2 regions of the Trichococcus shcherbakoviae genome follow, and region 1 is predicted to be linked to the other one. Evidence: riboswitches for the same ligand, from Rfam matches in the RefSeq annotation. Region 1 holds a riboswitch; the other holds the start of a gene.
The links. Region 1 has a riboswitch for S-adenosylmethionine ahead of ACKPBX_RS05885 (hypothetical protein). Riboswitches for the same ligand answer to the same signal wherever they lie in the genome.
Positions count from the first base shown of each region.

Region 2: another riboswitch for S-adenosylmethionine. It lies ahead of metK (methionine adenosyltransferase); the one in region 1 lies ahead of ACKPBX_RS05885 (hypothetical protein).

Region 1 is NZ_OY762653.1:1,273,368-1,281,351, forward strand. It holds gene ACKPBX_RS05875 (AraC family transcriptional regulator) at 190-1,119, shown strand; gene ACKPBX_RS05880 (DUF488 domain-containing protein) at 1,290-1,652, opposite strand; gene ACKPBX_RS05885 (hypothetical protein) at 1,679-1,957, opposite strand; SAM riboswitch class I at 2,038-2,148, opposite strand; gene ACKPBX_RS05890 (hypothetical protein) at 2,378-2,614, shown strand; gene ACKPBX_RS05895 (DUF47 domain-containing protein) at 3,188-3,820, opposite strand; gene ACKPBX_RS05900 (inorganic phosphate transporter) at 3,833-4,882, opposite strand; gene ade (adenine deaminase) at 4,925-6,649, opposite strand; gene ACKPBX_RS05910 (transporter substrate-binding domain-containing protein) at 7,028-7,873, shown strand.
Region 2 is NZ_OY762653.1:358,665-366,648, forward strand. It holds gene mnmL (tRNA modification radical SAM protein MnmL/YtqA) at 86-1,078, shown strand; gene metK (methionine adenosyltransferase) at 1,170-2,366, opposite strand; SMK box riboswitch at 2,364-2,439, opposite strand; gene ACKPBX_RS01615 (hypothetical protein) at 2,676-3,482, shown strand; tRNA gene ACKPBX_RS01620 (tRNA-Glu) at 3,574-3,645, opposite strand; tRNA gene ACKPBX_RS01625 (tRNA-Ile) at 3,662-3,735, opposite strand; tRNA gene ACKPBX_RS01630 (tRNA-Met) at 3,803-3,875, opposite strand; tRNA gene ACKPBX_RS01635 (tRNA-Glu) at 3,911-3,971, opposite strand; tRNA gene ACKPBX_RS01640 (tRNA-Gly) at 4,082-4,152, opposite strand; tRNA gene ACKPBX_RS01645 (tRNA-Asp) at 4,154-4,229, opposite strand; tRNA gene ACKPBX_RS01650 (tRNA-Met) at 4,250-4,322, opposite strand; tRNA gene ACKPBX_RS01655 (tRNA-Ser) at 4,404-4,493, opposite strand; tRNA gene ACKPBX_RS01660 (tRNA-Ile) at 4,515-4,588, opposite strand; tRNA gene ACKPBX_RS01665 (tRNA-Met) at 4,603-4,676, opposite strand; tRNA gene ACKPBX_RS01670 (tRNA-Ala) at 4,688-4,760, opposite strand; tRNA gene ACKPBX_RS01675 (tRNA-Pro) at 4,774-4,847, opposite strand; tRNA gene ACKPBX_RS01680 (tRNA-Arg) at 4,862-4,935, opposite strand; tRNA gene ACKPBX_RS01685 (tRNA-Leu) at 4,941-5,026, opposite strand; tRNA gene ACKPBX_RS01690 (tRNA-Gly) at 5,074-5,145, opposite strand; tRNA gene ACKPBX_RS01695 (tRNA-Thr) at 5,149-5,224, opposite strand; tRNA gene ACKPBX_RS01700 (tRNA-Leu) at 5,236-5,317, opposite strand; tRNA gene ACKPBX_RS01705 (tRNA-Lys) at 5,321-5,393, opposite strand; tRNA gene ACKPBX_RS01710 (tRNA-Val) at 5,399-5,471, opposite strand; rRNA gene rrf (5S ribosomal RNA) at 5,483-5,598, opposite strand; rRNA gene ACKPBX_RS01720 (23S ribosomal RNA) at 5,691-7,984, opposite strand, start outside.

The DNA.
Region 1 (7,984 bases):
CTCCCATTCCGATGATTATCCATTGTATTCGTTCATTATAGGCGGGTGGAAGATCCGATTCTATCGCTGGGCTACTTATTTTTATCAGATTTGTGTATATTTTATTGCCGGATTTGCCAGATTCGGATTAAAATTGCTATTATAGTATCAGAAAACAATACGGGCCGGACAGAGAAAGGAGCTGTACAGATGACAGCAACGAGAGATTCCGATAGCGGCAGCTACCGCATCGTCCCAAGCCAAGTGGACGGAAAAACAATGCCGATCCATTTCAGGAATCAGCTGGAAGAGGACGTCCGTTTCCCTTCCCAAGACTTCAATCTGACGCTGCTTCGCCAGCATTTTCAGCATCTGCGCCAAGATACGATTCCGCTGCATTGGCATCAGGAACTGCAGGCCGTCTGGGTCCATTCAGGTACTTTGGAATTCACGGTGAATGAGGATGCGTTTCCGTTATCGGGCGATACGCTCCTGATCATCAACCGCGGGCAGCTGCACCGTTCCCGGACTATATCAGGAGATGCCGCGGCCATCTGCGTCAATTTTGAGCCGGATTTCTTCCATCAAAAAGTGCTTCAGGACTACATTCTGCCACTTTTGGAAAACGAAGCCTTCAGCTACCACCTGTTGGCTCTGTCTCCGGAGAAAACGGCGCGTCTGCAACGAATTCTAGCGGCAAGCGACCATACCATCCCTTATTTCTCCGTCATCAATCTGCTTTCGGATAGTCTGGAGGAGACGCTCTACGCGCTCAGGGGATCCGGAAAAGCAGCCGATTTCGAGGAAAGAAAGCTATTCCACCGCCTGTTGGCATATGTCGAAGAAAATTACCAGCACCAAATCACGGTCGCCGATTTGGCCAATCATGCCTTGATTAATAAAAACCGCTGCACAGCGCTGTTCCAAAAATATACCCAGACATCCCCGATGAGATACGTCGCGAAGCACCGGCTCTTCCTGGCCAAAAACCTGATCATCGGCACCGACCTATCGATCAGCGCAATCAGCGAAGCGGTCGGCTACAACCAGATCAGTTACTTTGTGGAACAATTTCGGCGCAGCTACCGGCTGTCACCTTTGAAATACCGGAAGCGGTTCGGGAATAGGAACGAGACCTGATGGGGGTGCGTCGACTATTCCACACGACCATTGCTACTGAAGCTCAAGACAACTCACTTTTGTCGACTGAACAGACGCTGACGCTTCTCCGAAAGCCAACTGAGGCAGCACCCCCAACCGAAAGAAGACGCCCTTGGCCAAGCGCGTCTTCTCTCGCATTCTATGATCGCTTATTTCCACTGGCTCTCCACAAAATCCCATAACACGACGACATGATTGATTTCCGGATCCCGCGCGGCATAGACCAATGTGACATCGGTCGCTTCCAACTGTTTCAGGATCTCCGCTACAGCAGCAGCTGTCGGCGGGTTCGTCAACATTTCCTCTTCATAGCGTTCTTTGAAGGCGGTGAATTTTTCGGGATCGTGGTCGAACCATTTGCGCAAATCCGGCGAAGGCGCGCTGTCTTTCAGCCATGCATCCAGTTGCGCGGCTTCCTTTTTCACACCCCGCGGCCACAGCCGATCAACCAGGATCCGGAAGCCATCAGCTTCCGCGGGGGCTTCGTAGATGCGTTTCATCTTCAGTTCCAAATCCATTCCTCCTCCCAATTGCTTCGTTAAAACTGGTCCATCAGTTCCATCATCTTATCCACTTGTACCCGCTCCAGGTAAAGGTGCTGCTGCAACTTGGCGATTTCTTCCTCAAGCCGATGTACTTCCACTACTTTGGCCAGCAGTTCCGTTTGATAGTTCTCCTTACCCATCTTAAGCGCTTCTGCAATGGCAGCCTTTTGCTGTTTGTACTGATGATAGAGCATAGCCTCGGCTTGGCTTTTTGGGCCGCCTGCAGCTTCCATTCTTTCGCAATGTTCGAATTGTTCTTTTGTCATTGTCATCGTCTTTCCCTCCAGATTGTTTTTTTTGAAAACAAAAAACCCTTCTTTAAACAAGAAGAGTCGGGAATGTCGCTTTGCTCTTCTTATCTCTCAGATTGCTCTGCAGGATTTAGCACCGTGCCGCTGCGTTCGCGCAGGGGTCGGTTGCTGAGATGTCATCGGGCCAGTCCCTCGATCTCTCTTGATAAAGAAGTTATTTAATTTTCAAACATATTATGTCATAGCATTGCGCAAAATTCAACTGATTTCCAATTGGCTTAATCTATTTTTGTCATCTACATCTGTTCTACACACTTCCTTGGTATCCTTAAGAAGGATCAAGCGATCCCGCGTTGCAGATCATTTCTTTTGTCCGATCAGCAACACGGAAACAGTCTCGTAAAACATAGCCAGTTTATACATAGGAAGGAAGAACTTACCATGAAGAAAAAATATTTGATGATTGGCCTGATTTCTTTTACTGCATTGACCACCTTTGCTGTTGCAACTCCCGTAGAAGCAGCGATGATGGATACGGTGACTTTTGAAAATCACGGTCAGTATGTACGTAGCCATGCCACTCATCTTCGTCATCACGCTGGAGACGCCCATCAGATGAACGGCGTAAGTATGCATGCCAGAGATAAGGATGAAAATATTTCTTGTCCCACTGAATAAACGGATCCATCCTTGGACCAATAATTTAGGTGCATAGGCAATAGATTATAGTTGATGACATCTTTTGGATCATATAGCTAAATAGGGCAGCATCAAAACTAGAATAATACTTTCTAGTTTTGATGCCGCCCCTTTATTTCTGTATGGGACTTGATTTTACGCTCAGAAATAACCTTTCAAAACCGTTATGGCGGGGAATCCCGTTACTAACTCTCTCTCTGATTGTCCGATTTCTCCACGTTATCGGACAACCACCAATGCCAACTGACTCCGCTTGTCCGATTCTTCCACATTATCGGACAACCAGCAAGACAATCTCACTCTACTTGTCCGATTCTTCCACATTATCGGACAACCAGAAAGACAATCTCACTCCACTTGTCCGATTCTTCCGCATTATCGGACAACCAGAAAGACAATCTCACTCCGCTTGTCCGATTCTTCCACATTATCGGACAACCAGAAAGACAATCTCACTCTACTTGTCCGATTCCTCCGTCTTATCAGACAACCAGCAAGACTAACTCACTACACTTGTCCGATTCTTCCACATTATCGGACAACCACCACAGATCAAGCGTACTTCAACGCAATCTCTTCCACGAATTTGGTCACGTCCTTGAAGGCGTCGCAACAATCCTCCAGGGATTTATAGATTTTGCTTAGGATGACGGTGCTGACCGCATCCACATCGTTCTGATAGAGATCGCGCATGGATTGGATATACAGCAGATCGCCTTCTTTTTCACAGGCATTGATCAGGTCGATGACTGCATGGATCTCTTTTTGCGATTTCTTATAGGTTCTTAATAGCCTTACCGCCGTAAGCAGTTCTTCGGCTGATTTTTCGACCAGATCCAGGAATTGGTTGATTTCCGGGGTGATGTTCTGCGGTTGATAGATCTCAATATGGATCATGACATCCTCTATCATGTCGATGGCATGGTCCAGACTGGTTACCAGCGCAATCACATCCTGCCTGTCGAAAGGCGGCAACAGATCGTTGTACATATAGCGCATCAGCCTGTATTTCGCGAGGTCGGCATTGTGTTCGATTTCATGCATCTCGTCCAATTTTTGACTTAGATCAGCGACCGGATAATCCGCCAGCACCTGCTTCAGAAATTCCGCCGATTGGACACCCCATTCGGCAAGCTTGATGAACTCATCGAAATAATCCAACTTTTCCGTCTTCTTTTTGAACATAACCGGCTCCCCCTAGAATATCCCAATGAACAGCTTTGCCATCAGATAACCGACAAGACCGCAACCTGGAAACGTCAACACCCACGTATAAACCATTTCCTTGACCGTCAGCCAGTTTACGCTCGACAGATGCCTACCCGCGCCCACTCCCATGATAGCCGTTGTCTTCGTGTGGGTCGTGCTCACCGGCAGCCCCAAGAGCGATGCCGTCAAGAGGCTCAAGGCCCCGGCAAAATCAGCACTGAAGCCTTGATAAGTCTCCAATCTCACCATGTTGACCCCGACAGTCTTGATGATCTTCCCGCCGCCGATCGCTGTTCCCAAAGCCATAACTGTGGAACACAGCAACATCAACCAGACCGGAATCGCGAAATCGGTCGCGGCATTTCCTTGCGACAACGCGATACCCAACAGGAAAATCCCGATGAACTTCTGGCCGTCCTGGGCCCCATGCATGAAGGCCATCGCCGCCGCACCGACTATCTGGCTGTTGCGGAAGAAGGTTGTCGTGCTTTGCCGCTCAATGTCCCTGAACAACGCGCCGACCAGTTTCACGACAAGGAAGCCCAGAGACAACCCAAGAACGGTGGAAAGTACCAAGCCGTACAGCACCTTGATCCATTCCGCCCCATTGATACCGCTGATGCCGCCCTGCAACGCGATTGCAGCCCCCGAAACCCCAGCGATCAAGGCATGGCTCTCGCTTGTCGGAATGCCAAAATACCAGGCCGCAGTGGCCCATACCACAATTGCGAAGAGAGCCGCACACAGCGCCACAACCGCGTCATCCGTATTCCCGCCAAAATCAACCATCTTCGCCATCGTCTGGGCAACTTTCGCATTGATCGCTGTCATCGCAAAAACGCCTAAAAAATTGAACACAGCCGCCATCAAGATGGCGTTCCGAGGCGTCATGCTTCTTGTCGAGACGCAGGTGGCGATGGCATTCGGCGCATCCGTCCACCCGTTCACCAAAACCACTCCCAGCGTCAAGGCCACCGTCACCGCAATAGCCGGGCTCGTCAGCAGCAACTGAATGAATTCACCGAATGAAATCGCCATAAAGAACCACCGCCTTTCCGGATCACAGTGAAATGAATGGTTTTACATCGGAATCCCGACTTCGATATGCTGGAAGGAATCCACATCAAACAAGCCTTTATCTGTAAGTTTCAGACGCGGAATGACCGGCAAGCACAGGAACGAAAGGATCATGAAAATGTTCTGCGATTCCTCCGCCAACGTAGCCAACTGCTCGTGCAACTGATGCAATTCCTTGATTACTTCTTCGTAAGGTTTTTCCGACATGATGCCACCGACCCGCAGCGGGACTGACGCCAGCACCTTGCCGCCATCCACGATGACGAGTCCGCCTTGCATGCGTTCCGCCTCTTCGATCGCCAGCAGCATATCTTCATCATTCGTACCGGCAACGACCAGATTATGCGAATCATGGGCTACAGTCGAGGCGATGGCGCCCCGTTTCAGACCGAGTCCGCTGACGATGCCAGCACCGATGCTGCCGGTTTGGTGATGGCGTTCGCACACCACCATCTTCACTTGATCATTTTCTGGATCCGCAACAAAGAAGCCATCTTCTGTCTTCACATCCGCTGCGATTTTCTCGGTAATGATCCGGCCCGGCACAACTCCGATGACCCAAGCTTTCTGGTCTTTCTGAAGCGGGATCTGCAAATCGTCTTTAGTCACTTTCTTCAAATGAAGAGAGGAGCGGACGGCCTGCGGCACAACTGCACGGACATTTCTTAAAACATCCAGGTTCAGCAAGCGGCCGTCTTTGATGATCGTTTCCGGGCGCAGTGTCTCCAGGCTGTCCGTGATCAGGATATCCGCAAGATATCCGGGTGCAATAGCGCCTTTATCCTCGATTCCATGGCATACCGCATTATTGAGCGTAGCCATCTGGATGGCGATAAGCGGGTCCAATCCCTGTTGGATGGCCAGCTGAGCGGCATAATTGACGGTTCCTTCTTCCGCCAGTTCGTCCAGATGCTTATCGTCCGTACAGAATGAAAAACGGCGACTGTTCCTTTCGTTGATGGCCGGCAGCAGCGCCAACAGATCTTTCGCAGCCGAGCCTTCACGCACCAATACATGGATGCCCCTGCGTACCCGCGCAATCGCCTCTTCCGCAGTCACCGCCTCATGATCGTTGCGGATCCCGGCTGTGCTGTACACATTCAACGCAGTATCCGGCAAACCAGCCGCATGGCCATCAACCATCATTCCCGCTTCGATCGTCATGCGGATTTTCTCAAGCATATCCGGATTTGCATTCAAAACGGATGGATAATCCATCACTTCAGCCAAGCCGATGACGGTCAGATGGGTCAAATAAGGCCGGAGATCATCTGCGGTCAGCGTCGCGCCGTTCTGTTCGAAGGGTGTTGCCGGCACACACGAAGGCAGCTTCATCAGGATGTCCATGTCGGCATTGGCGGCGTCCTCCAACATAAATTCAATCCCGATTGTTCCTGCGACGTTTGCGATTTCATGCGGATCGGTCACAACGGTCGTCACGCCGTGTTTGATGAGGGCACGCGAAAATTCCGACGGCGTAACCATGGTCGATTCGATATGGATATGCCCGTCGATAAAGCCCGGCATGACATACTTGCCTGAAGCATCCACCACTTGCTTCCCGTTCGGATAGGTACCGATGCCGACGATGTGCCCGTCCTTGATCGCAACGTCCGCTTCAAAGGTCTCCAGCGAAAACACATCCACCACTGTTCCGTTCTGGATAATCAGGTCCGCTTCCTCCGGTTGCTGTGCTGCCTGGATCAATCTTTTCAATGCATCTGTCATACAAATTCCCCCTGGTTCCATTCGCTCTCTTGGTCAGCGAATCTCTTGTTGTTTCCTATATTATACACGATTCACCTGGGGACCGATAAGCTTCTTATCAGCGGTCAAACTTATCCTCTATAAGATTTTCTGCAATCATAAAATCCGGATCTTTTTGAAGCTATAGGTGATCGTTTTTACCTATCAACCTTGTTCGATTATAACTGTTTGCTTCTTACATGCACTGGTGATAAGATTTCCTCATGCCTTCGAGCGACAAAAAGTAAGAAAGTGTCGGTTTGCAGGCTTTCATCACTAGCATCAACCGCGTGGGGGAGTTTTTTTCCGGTCGAAGGACCGACAACATATCAAAAAAAACAAAAACAGGAGTGAATATAAATGAAGAAACTATTATCAAAAATCTTATTCGTGGGTACAGCAGGTTTGGTTTTGGCGGCTTGCGGCGCAACAACAACTGATTCAAGTTCGGACAGTGCCTCTACAGCAACCAGCACCGCTACGGCGGGAAACGTCTTAAAGACGATCGAAGAAAACAAACAATTGCGCATCGGGGTGGAAGGCACTTACCCGCCATTCAGCTACCATGACACAGAAACAGGCGACTTGGTCGGTTTCGAAGTGGAAATCGCAGAAGTCATCGCTGAAGATTTGGGCGTGGAAGCTGTCTTCGTCGAAACGAAATGGGATTCCCTGATTGCCGGATTGGACGTCAATAAATACGATATCGTCATCAACAACGTCGGCGTTACCGAAGAACGACAAGAAGCTTATGACTTCACCGATGCTTATTTCGAGTCCTACGGCCAACTTGCTGTCAGCGCAGACTCTGACATCCAAACTTTGGAAGACTACAGCGGCAAAAAATCAGCCCAATCCACTACAAGTAATTACGCACAGAACGCTCGTGACCTTGGCGCTGAAATCGTACCTGTCGACGGCTTCAATCAAGCAGTTGAATTAATCACTTCAGGCCGCGCGGACGGAACAATCAATGATTACATCACTTTCTTGACTTACTTTGAGGAATATCCAGATTCCACTTTGAGACTGATCGACGAAAAACTGCCTACAAATGACGAAGTCGGCATAATCCTGCAAAAAGAAAACACAGAATTCCAGACTAAACTGAACGAAATCATCGCAGCCCGCACAGAAGACGGCACTTTCAAAGCAATCTTCGAAAAATACCTAGGTGAAGACATCAGCGTCGGCGCCAATAACTAAGAAAAGCTGAACGGGCTCGTTCAGACCCACATTCAGAAAATCGTACCGAGTGCGCTCTAAGGGGCGCAATCGGTACGATTTATCTGATTTATGGATGGCTAACCCTTGAAG
Region 2 (7,984 bases), 910 kb from region 1:
TTAACTTTAAAAATATAACACAAGCCGTCAAATAGTCTACTGACTGGACAAAAATCATGATAAAATGGTTGTTGAGGTGAAAGTATTGACAAATCAATTTTTATACAGTGACACAAATAAACGTTACCATACATGGAATTATCATCTGCAACAACACTTTGGTGAAAAGATATTCAAAGTCGCCATCGACGGCGGTTTTGATTGCCCGAATCGCGACGGCACCGTCGCACACGGCGGCTGCACCTTCTGCACCGTATCAGGATCCGGTGATTTCGCTCAAGACCGAGTCGATCCACTGCCTGTCCAATTACGCAAAGGCATCGACATGATGCACAAAAAATGGCCGAATGTGAAAAGCTATATCGCCTACTTCCAGAACTTCACCAATACGCACGCCCCGGTGGATATCCTGCGCCATCGCTATGAACAGGTCGTCAACGAAGACGGTGTGGTTGGCATCATGATCGCGACGCGTCCGGATTGCCTGCCACCAGAAACGATCGCGTATTTGGCGGAACTGAACAAACGCTATTATATTTGGGTGGAATTGGGACTTCAGACCATCCATGAGGAAACAAGCAAAATCATCAACCGCGCTCATTCTTATGATACCTACCTTAAAGCAGTCGAAGAACTGCGTGCGCATAATATACCGGTATGTACCCACCTGATCAATGGGCTTCCGGGAGAAACCCATGAAATGATGATGGAGAGCGTCAACCGCGTCATCCTGGATTCGGATATTCAAGGCATCAAGATCCATTTGCTCCATTTGATGAAAAACACCAAAATGCTTCGGGACTATCATCAAGGCAGGCTACGGTTGCTGGAGAAAGACGAATATGTTGAACTTGTCTGCGATCAGCTCGAAGTCATTCCGCAAGAAATCGTCATCCACCGCATCACGGGAGATGCTCCGCGTGACACCCTTGTCGGACCGATGTGGAGCCTCAAAAAGTGGGAAGTGCTGAACGCAATCGATCATGAGTTGGAACGACGCAATACTTATCAAGGGATCCACAGCATCAGGAATATGGTTGAGGAACATGTTGTTGCACCCAGTGGATTCCAGTCATAAATTTCTGAAGGAAAGCGTTCCGAAAATACAAATATAATGGATATAAGCACAAAAAAACTGCAAACAAGTTGCAGTTTTTTTGTGCTTACTATTATTTGTCAGCTTGGACATATGCTAGCAAAGCTTCTGTTTTATCCGTCTTCTCCCAAGTGAAGTCAGCATCTTCACGCCCAAAATGTCCGTAAGCCGCTGTCTTTTTAAAGATCGGGCGACGCAGATCCAACATTTTAATGATGCCTGCTGGTGTCAAGTTGAAGTTTTTGCGTACCGCTTCTATCAAAGTGGCTTCTGGATATTCGCCTGTACCGAACGTGTCGATCGCAATCGATACAGGTTCAGCCACGCCGATCGCATATGCCAATTGGATTTCGCATTTTGTCGCTAACCCAGCGGCAACAATGTTCTTCGCGATGTAACGGGCCGCATAACTTGCAGAACGGTCAACTTTTGTAGCATCCTTACCTGAGAAAGCACCGCCACCATGACGCGCATACCCACCATAAGTGTCAACGATGATTTTTCTTCCTGTCAGACCGGAATCACCTTTAGGTCCGCCGATAACGAAGCGTCCTGTAGGATTGATGAAGTATTTTGTGTCAGCATCCAATAATGAGTCGTCGATGACCGCATGGATGACATGCTCCAAAATATCTTTTTTCAATTGTTCCAACGTGACATTCTCATCATGTTGCGTGCTCAAAACGATTGTGTCCACACGTTTCGGTTTGCCGTTCTCATCGTATTCCACGGTAACTTGCGTTTTCCCGTCCGGTCTTAAGTATTCCAAAGTACCGTCTTTACGGACTTCAGATAGACGTTTCGCTAACTTATGACTAAGTGAAATAGGCAAAGGCATCAGTTCGTCCGTTTCGTTGATCGCAAAACCGAACATCAAACCTTGATCCCCTGCACCGATTTCATTGTAATCAGTAGTCACCAGCTCTCTACGTTCCAATGATTCGTTGACGCCGATTGCGATATCGTCGGATTGTTCATCCAATGATACCATCACAGCTAAATTATCCGCATCAAAACCAAATTTACCACGTGTATAACCAATTTCAGTTACAGTATCGCGGACAATCTGTTGGATGTTTACGTATGCGCTTGTCGTGATCTCACCAAAGACAACTACCAGTCCTGTAGTGACAATCGTTTCGCAAGCAACACGCGCATTTGGATCAGCAGCCAACAGTGTATCCAAAATTGCATCGCTGATCTGATCAGCAATTTTATCCGGATGACCTTCCGTTACTGACTCTGAAGTAAATAATCTTTTTTCTACCATTTTTCATTCCCCCATTTTTTGGTTACAAGGCGTCTTCACATATTGTGAATCCTATCGGGATATTGCAATTAGCCTCTGAAAAGCAACATACCTAATATACGCTATCATCGTCGAAAAAGCAACAAAAAATAAAAGAATTTCATCTTTGTGTCACGGATTATGCCCACAAAAATACGAATCGAGACTTTTACGGTTCGCTTTTGCCCCGTCAGCAGCTTGACATCGCAATGACGTTAACCTATGATGAATTTGCGCAATATGTATGAGTTGACACACTAATTGTACCCATTAATGAAGAAGGAAGAGATTATGCTGACAATCAAGAAACAATTCCTGCACCTGATGACCCACACCTTTTTGGCGATGCTGACAGCCCCTTTGACGCTGCTTCTTTTCGGAGCATGGAGAGGAATGACATTCAACGGACCCAACTTTCTGCTGCTTTTCATGCTTTATCTATTTCTGATGTTTACCCATGCCCTCGAAAGGCTCCTTTCAAAGAGTGAACAATCCGGCTCCAAACTTCCCTATAAAATGATTTTATTTTTCGGGATTCTCTCGATCGGAACATTGACCATCATTTTCTCTTTATCGAACCTGATCTTGGTTGCCATTCTTTTGCTGTACTTTGTTTATTCGATCTTACAATTTTATCCGTACAGTATGTCAAATACTTTTTACGAAATACTGCTGAGACCTTTCTTTAAGACACTGATTCTTTCATCTGTATCCTTCTTTTCTCAGGCAAACTTTATCCCACTTCAGCTGCAATACGAATTGCTTCCATTGGCCCTATTCCATATCTTTGGTTTGATACAAATTCAGGTCAAGAATACTGCGGGCAGCGATCGCCCAATGACTTATTATCAACAACTGCTTATGAAACACTCAAAATCTTTGAAGATGACTTCCTTCCTGCTTGCCTATGCGACAGCAATCTTTCAAATATTGAATCTCAGCAGCTCGCTATGGGCCATCAGCGTATTCGGATTGTCCGCTCTACTGGTCTTTCCTTTATTCAAAAGAAGATTTCATGGCACACTCAGAATTGAACAATATCTGGCCAACTACAGTTTTCTTTTCACGCTGGGCTATTCCTTACTATTTTTGGTCTAACAGAAACAGGCAGCTGCACCCGTCGAATTGACCGGTGCAACTGCCTGTTTACGTATAAGAAAAAAGCACTCAAAAGAGTGCTTTGCAGTGATGATCCGTACGGGAATCGAACCCGTGTTACCGCCGTGAAAGGGCGGTGTCTTAACCGCTTGACCAACGGACCATAGAAATAGTACAAATGGGCCTAAATGGACTCGAACCATCGACCTCACGCTTATCAGGCGTGCGCTCTAACCAGCTGAGCTATAGGCCCTTCAAAAGCGCATGATGCGAATTGGATTCGCAATAGCAGATCCTCATTCAACTGAAATCAGAATCAATTGCGGGGACAGGACTTGAACCTGTGACCTCCGGGTTATGAGCCCGGCGAGCTGCCAACTGCTCCACCCCGCGATAATTTTATTATGACCTAAGGGTCATGACAATGATCCGTACGGGAATCGAACCCGTGTTACCGCCGTGAAAGGGCGGTGTCTTAACCGCTGACCATGCTTTTATTCTTTTGATAAAGCTACGGAGAAGGAGGGATTTGAACCCTGCGCTCTAACCAGCTGAGCTATAGGCTCTAACCAGCTGAGCTATAGGCCCTTCTTAAAAAAAGCGGGTGAGGAGAATCGAACTCCCGACATCAGCTTGGAAGGCTGGGGTTTTACCACTAAACTACACCCGCATGGCGGCTCCGACGGGATTTGAACCCGCGATCTCCTGCGTGACAGGCAGGCATGTTGACCCCTACACCACGGAACCATGCGTTAAAAAGAAAAAAATTGCGGGGACAGGACTTGAACCTGTGACCTCCGGGTTATGAGCCCGGCGAGCTGCCAACTGCTCCACCCCGCGATAATAATAAGGAAAGACTGTGAGCTTACGCTCAAGTGTATCATGTCTGTACTGTCGCTAAAGCGCCAACACCCATGACAAAGGAGGATAAGGGATTCGAACCCTTGCGCGCTTTTACACGCCTGACGGTTTTCAAGACCGTTCCCTTCAGCCGGACTTGGGTAATCCTCCATAAGCTGATAATTTTTTTCATGGACCTTGCAGGACTCGAACCTGCGACCGGACGGTTATGAGCCGTCTGCTCTAACCAACTGAGCTAAAGGTCCGAAGCAAGGCATAATAGCGGCGAAGGGGGTCGAACCCATGACCTTCCGGGTATGAACCGGATGCTCTAGCCATCTGAGCTACACCGCCAAAAAAAAAAATGGAGCCTAGCGGGATCGAACCGCTGACCTCCTGCGTGCAAGGCAGGCGCTCTCCCAGCTGAGCTAAGGCCCCATAATTTCAGTGATCGGGAAGACAGGATTCGAACCTGCGACCCCTTGGTCCCAAACCAAGTGCTCTACCAAGCTGAGCTACTTCCCGTTGTATTTTATTAATGCACCCAACAGGAGTCGAACCTGTAACCGCTTGATTCGTAGTCAAGTACTCTATCCAATTGAGCTATGGGTGCCTAAATGCCGAGAATCGGAATCGAACCGATACGGTGATCACTCACCGCAGGATTTTAAGTCCTGTGCGTCTGCCAGTTCCGCCACCCCGGCATGTTACTGTTTGTTGCAATCATAAGGTCTGGCATAGTCCTTATGAAAGCGGAAGACGGGGTTCGAACCCGCGACCCCCACCTTGGCAAGGTGATGTTCTACCACTGAACTACTTCCGCGAATGGTGCCGGCTAAAGGATTCGAACCCTCGACCCTCTGATTACAAATCAGATGCTCTACCAACTGAGCTAAGCCGGCGTATTAAATTATGCGGGTGAAGGGACTTGAACCCCCACGCCTTGCGGCGCTAGATCCTAAATCTAGTGCGTCTGCCAATTCCGCCACACCCGCAAATGAGTTATGCAGGGCTCGAACCTGCGACCCTCTGATTAAAAGTCAGATGCTCTACCAACTGAGCTAATAACTCGTAAATGGAGGTTGACGGGATCGAACCGCCGACATTCTGCTTGTAAGGCAGACGCTCTCCCAGCTGAGCTAAACCTCCATGATATAAATGCGCGGCAACGTCCTACTCTCACAAAGGGAAACCCTTCACTACAATCGGCGCTAAGAAGCTTAACTTCTGTGTTCGAGATGGGAACAGGTGTGACCTTCTTGCCATCGTCACCGCACATTTTTCAAGAGAACGTTGTTCTCTCAAAACTGAATCTACAAAATTAAAGGGAACCCGAAAACACCGCTTGAGTTTTCTTCTTTTTAAAAATTGGTTAAGTCCTCGACCGATTAGTATTGGTCCGCTCCATACATCGCTGTACTTCCACTCCCAACCTATCTACCTGATCATCTCTCAGGGGTCTTACTCACTTAAAGTGATGGGAAATCTCATCTTGAGGGGGGCTTCACGCTTAGATGCTTTCAGCGTTTATCCCGTCCACACATAGCTACCCAGCGATGCTCTTGGCAGAACAACTGGTACACCAGCGGTGTGTCCATCCCGGTCCTCTCGTACTAAGGACAGCTCCTCTCAAATTTCCAACGCCCGCGACGGATAGGGACCGAACTGTCTCACGACGTTCTGAACCCAGCTCGCGTACCGCTTTAATGGGCGAACAGCCCAACCCTTGGGACCGACTACAGCCCCAGGATGCGATGAGCCGACATCGAGGTGCCAAACCTCCCCGTCGATGTGAACTCTTGGGGGAGATAAGCCTGTTATCCCCAGGGTAGCTTTTATCCGTTGAGCGATGGCCCTTCCATGCGGAACCACCGGATCACTAAGCCCGACTTTCGTCCCTGCTCGACTTGTAGGTCTCGCAGTCAAGCTCCCTTCTGCCTTTACACTCTACGAATGATTTCCAACCATTCTGAGGGAACCTTTGGGCGCCTCCGTTACATTTTTGGAGGCGACCGCCCCAGTCAAACTGCCCGTCTGACACTGTCTCCCTGCTCGCTAAGAGCAGCGGGTTAGAGTGGTCATATCACAAGGGTAGTATCCCACCGTTGCCTCCTCCGAGACTGGCGTCCCGGTATCATTGGCTCCTACCTATCCTGTACATGTGATACAAACACGCAATATCAAACTGCAGTAAAGCTCCATGGGGTCTTTCCGTCCTGTCGCGGGTAACCAGCATCTTCACTGGTACTATAATTTCACCGAGTCTCTCGTTGAGACAGTGCCCAAATCGTTACGCCTTTCGTGCGGGTCGGAACTTACCCGACAAGGAATTTCGCTACCTTAGGACCGTTATAGTTACGGCCGCCGTTTACTGGGGCTTCAATTCAAAGCTTCGCTTGCGCTAACCTCTCCTCTTAACCTTCCAGCACCGGGCAGGCGTCAGCCCCTATACGTCATCTTTCGATTTTGCAGAGACCTGTGTTTTTGATAAACAGTCGCTTGGGCCTATTCACTGCGGCTGACCTTGCGGTCAGCACCCCTTCTCCCGAAGTTACGGGGTCATTTTGCCGAGTTCCTTAACGAGAGTTCTCTCGCACACCTTAGGATTCTCTCCTCAACTACCTGTGTCGGTTTGCGGTACGGGCAGTTACTTTCTCACTAGAAGCTTTTCTTGGCAGTGTGACATCAGGAACTTCGCTACTAAATTTCGCTCCCCATCACAACTTGTCCTTGAGAGAAAAAGCATTTCACTCGTTCTCAGACTTGTTGCTTGGACACACATTTCCGATCGTGTGCATTCCTTAGCCTCCTGCGTCCCTCCATCGCTCAAACAAAAGCAACTGGTACAGGAATATCAACCTGTTGTCCATCGCCTACGCCTATCGGCCTCAGCTTAGGTCCCGACTAACCCTGGGAGGACGAGCCTTCCCCAGGAAACCTTAGTTATTCGGTGGACGGGATTCTCACCCGTCTTGCGCTACTCATACCGGCATTCTCACTTCTAAGCGCTCCACCAGTCCTCACGATCTGGCTTCGATGCCCTTAGAACGCTCTCCTACCACGGAACCCGAAGGTTCCATCCACAGCTTCGGTGATCTGTTTAGCCCCGGTAAATTTTCGGCGCAGGGTCACTCGACTAGTGAGCTATTACGCACTCTTTAAATGATGGCTGCTTCTGAGCCAACATCCTAGTTGTCTGTGCAACCCCACATCCTTTTCCACTTAACAGATACTTTGGGACCTTAGCTGGTGGTCTGGGCTGTTTCCCTTTTGACTACGGATCTTATCACTCGCAGTCTGACTCCCGGATCTAAATCAATGGCATTCGGAGTTTATCTGAATTCGGTAACCCGAGAAGGGCCCCTAGTCCAAACAGTGCTCTACCTCCATGATTCGCATATCCGAGGCTAGCCCTAAAGCTATTTCGGAGAGAACCAGCTATCTCCAAGTTCGATTGGAATTTCTCCGCTACCCACACCTCATCCCCGCACTTTTCAACGTGCGTGGGTTCGGTCCTCCAGTGCGTATTACCGCACCTTCAACCTGGACATGGGTAGGTCACTTGGTTTCGGGTCTACGACCTCATACTTATTCGCCCTATTCAGACTCGCTTTCGCTGCGGCTCCGTCTTTTCAACTTAACCTCGCATGAAATCGTAACTC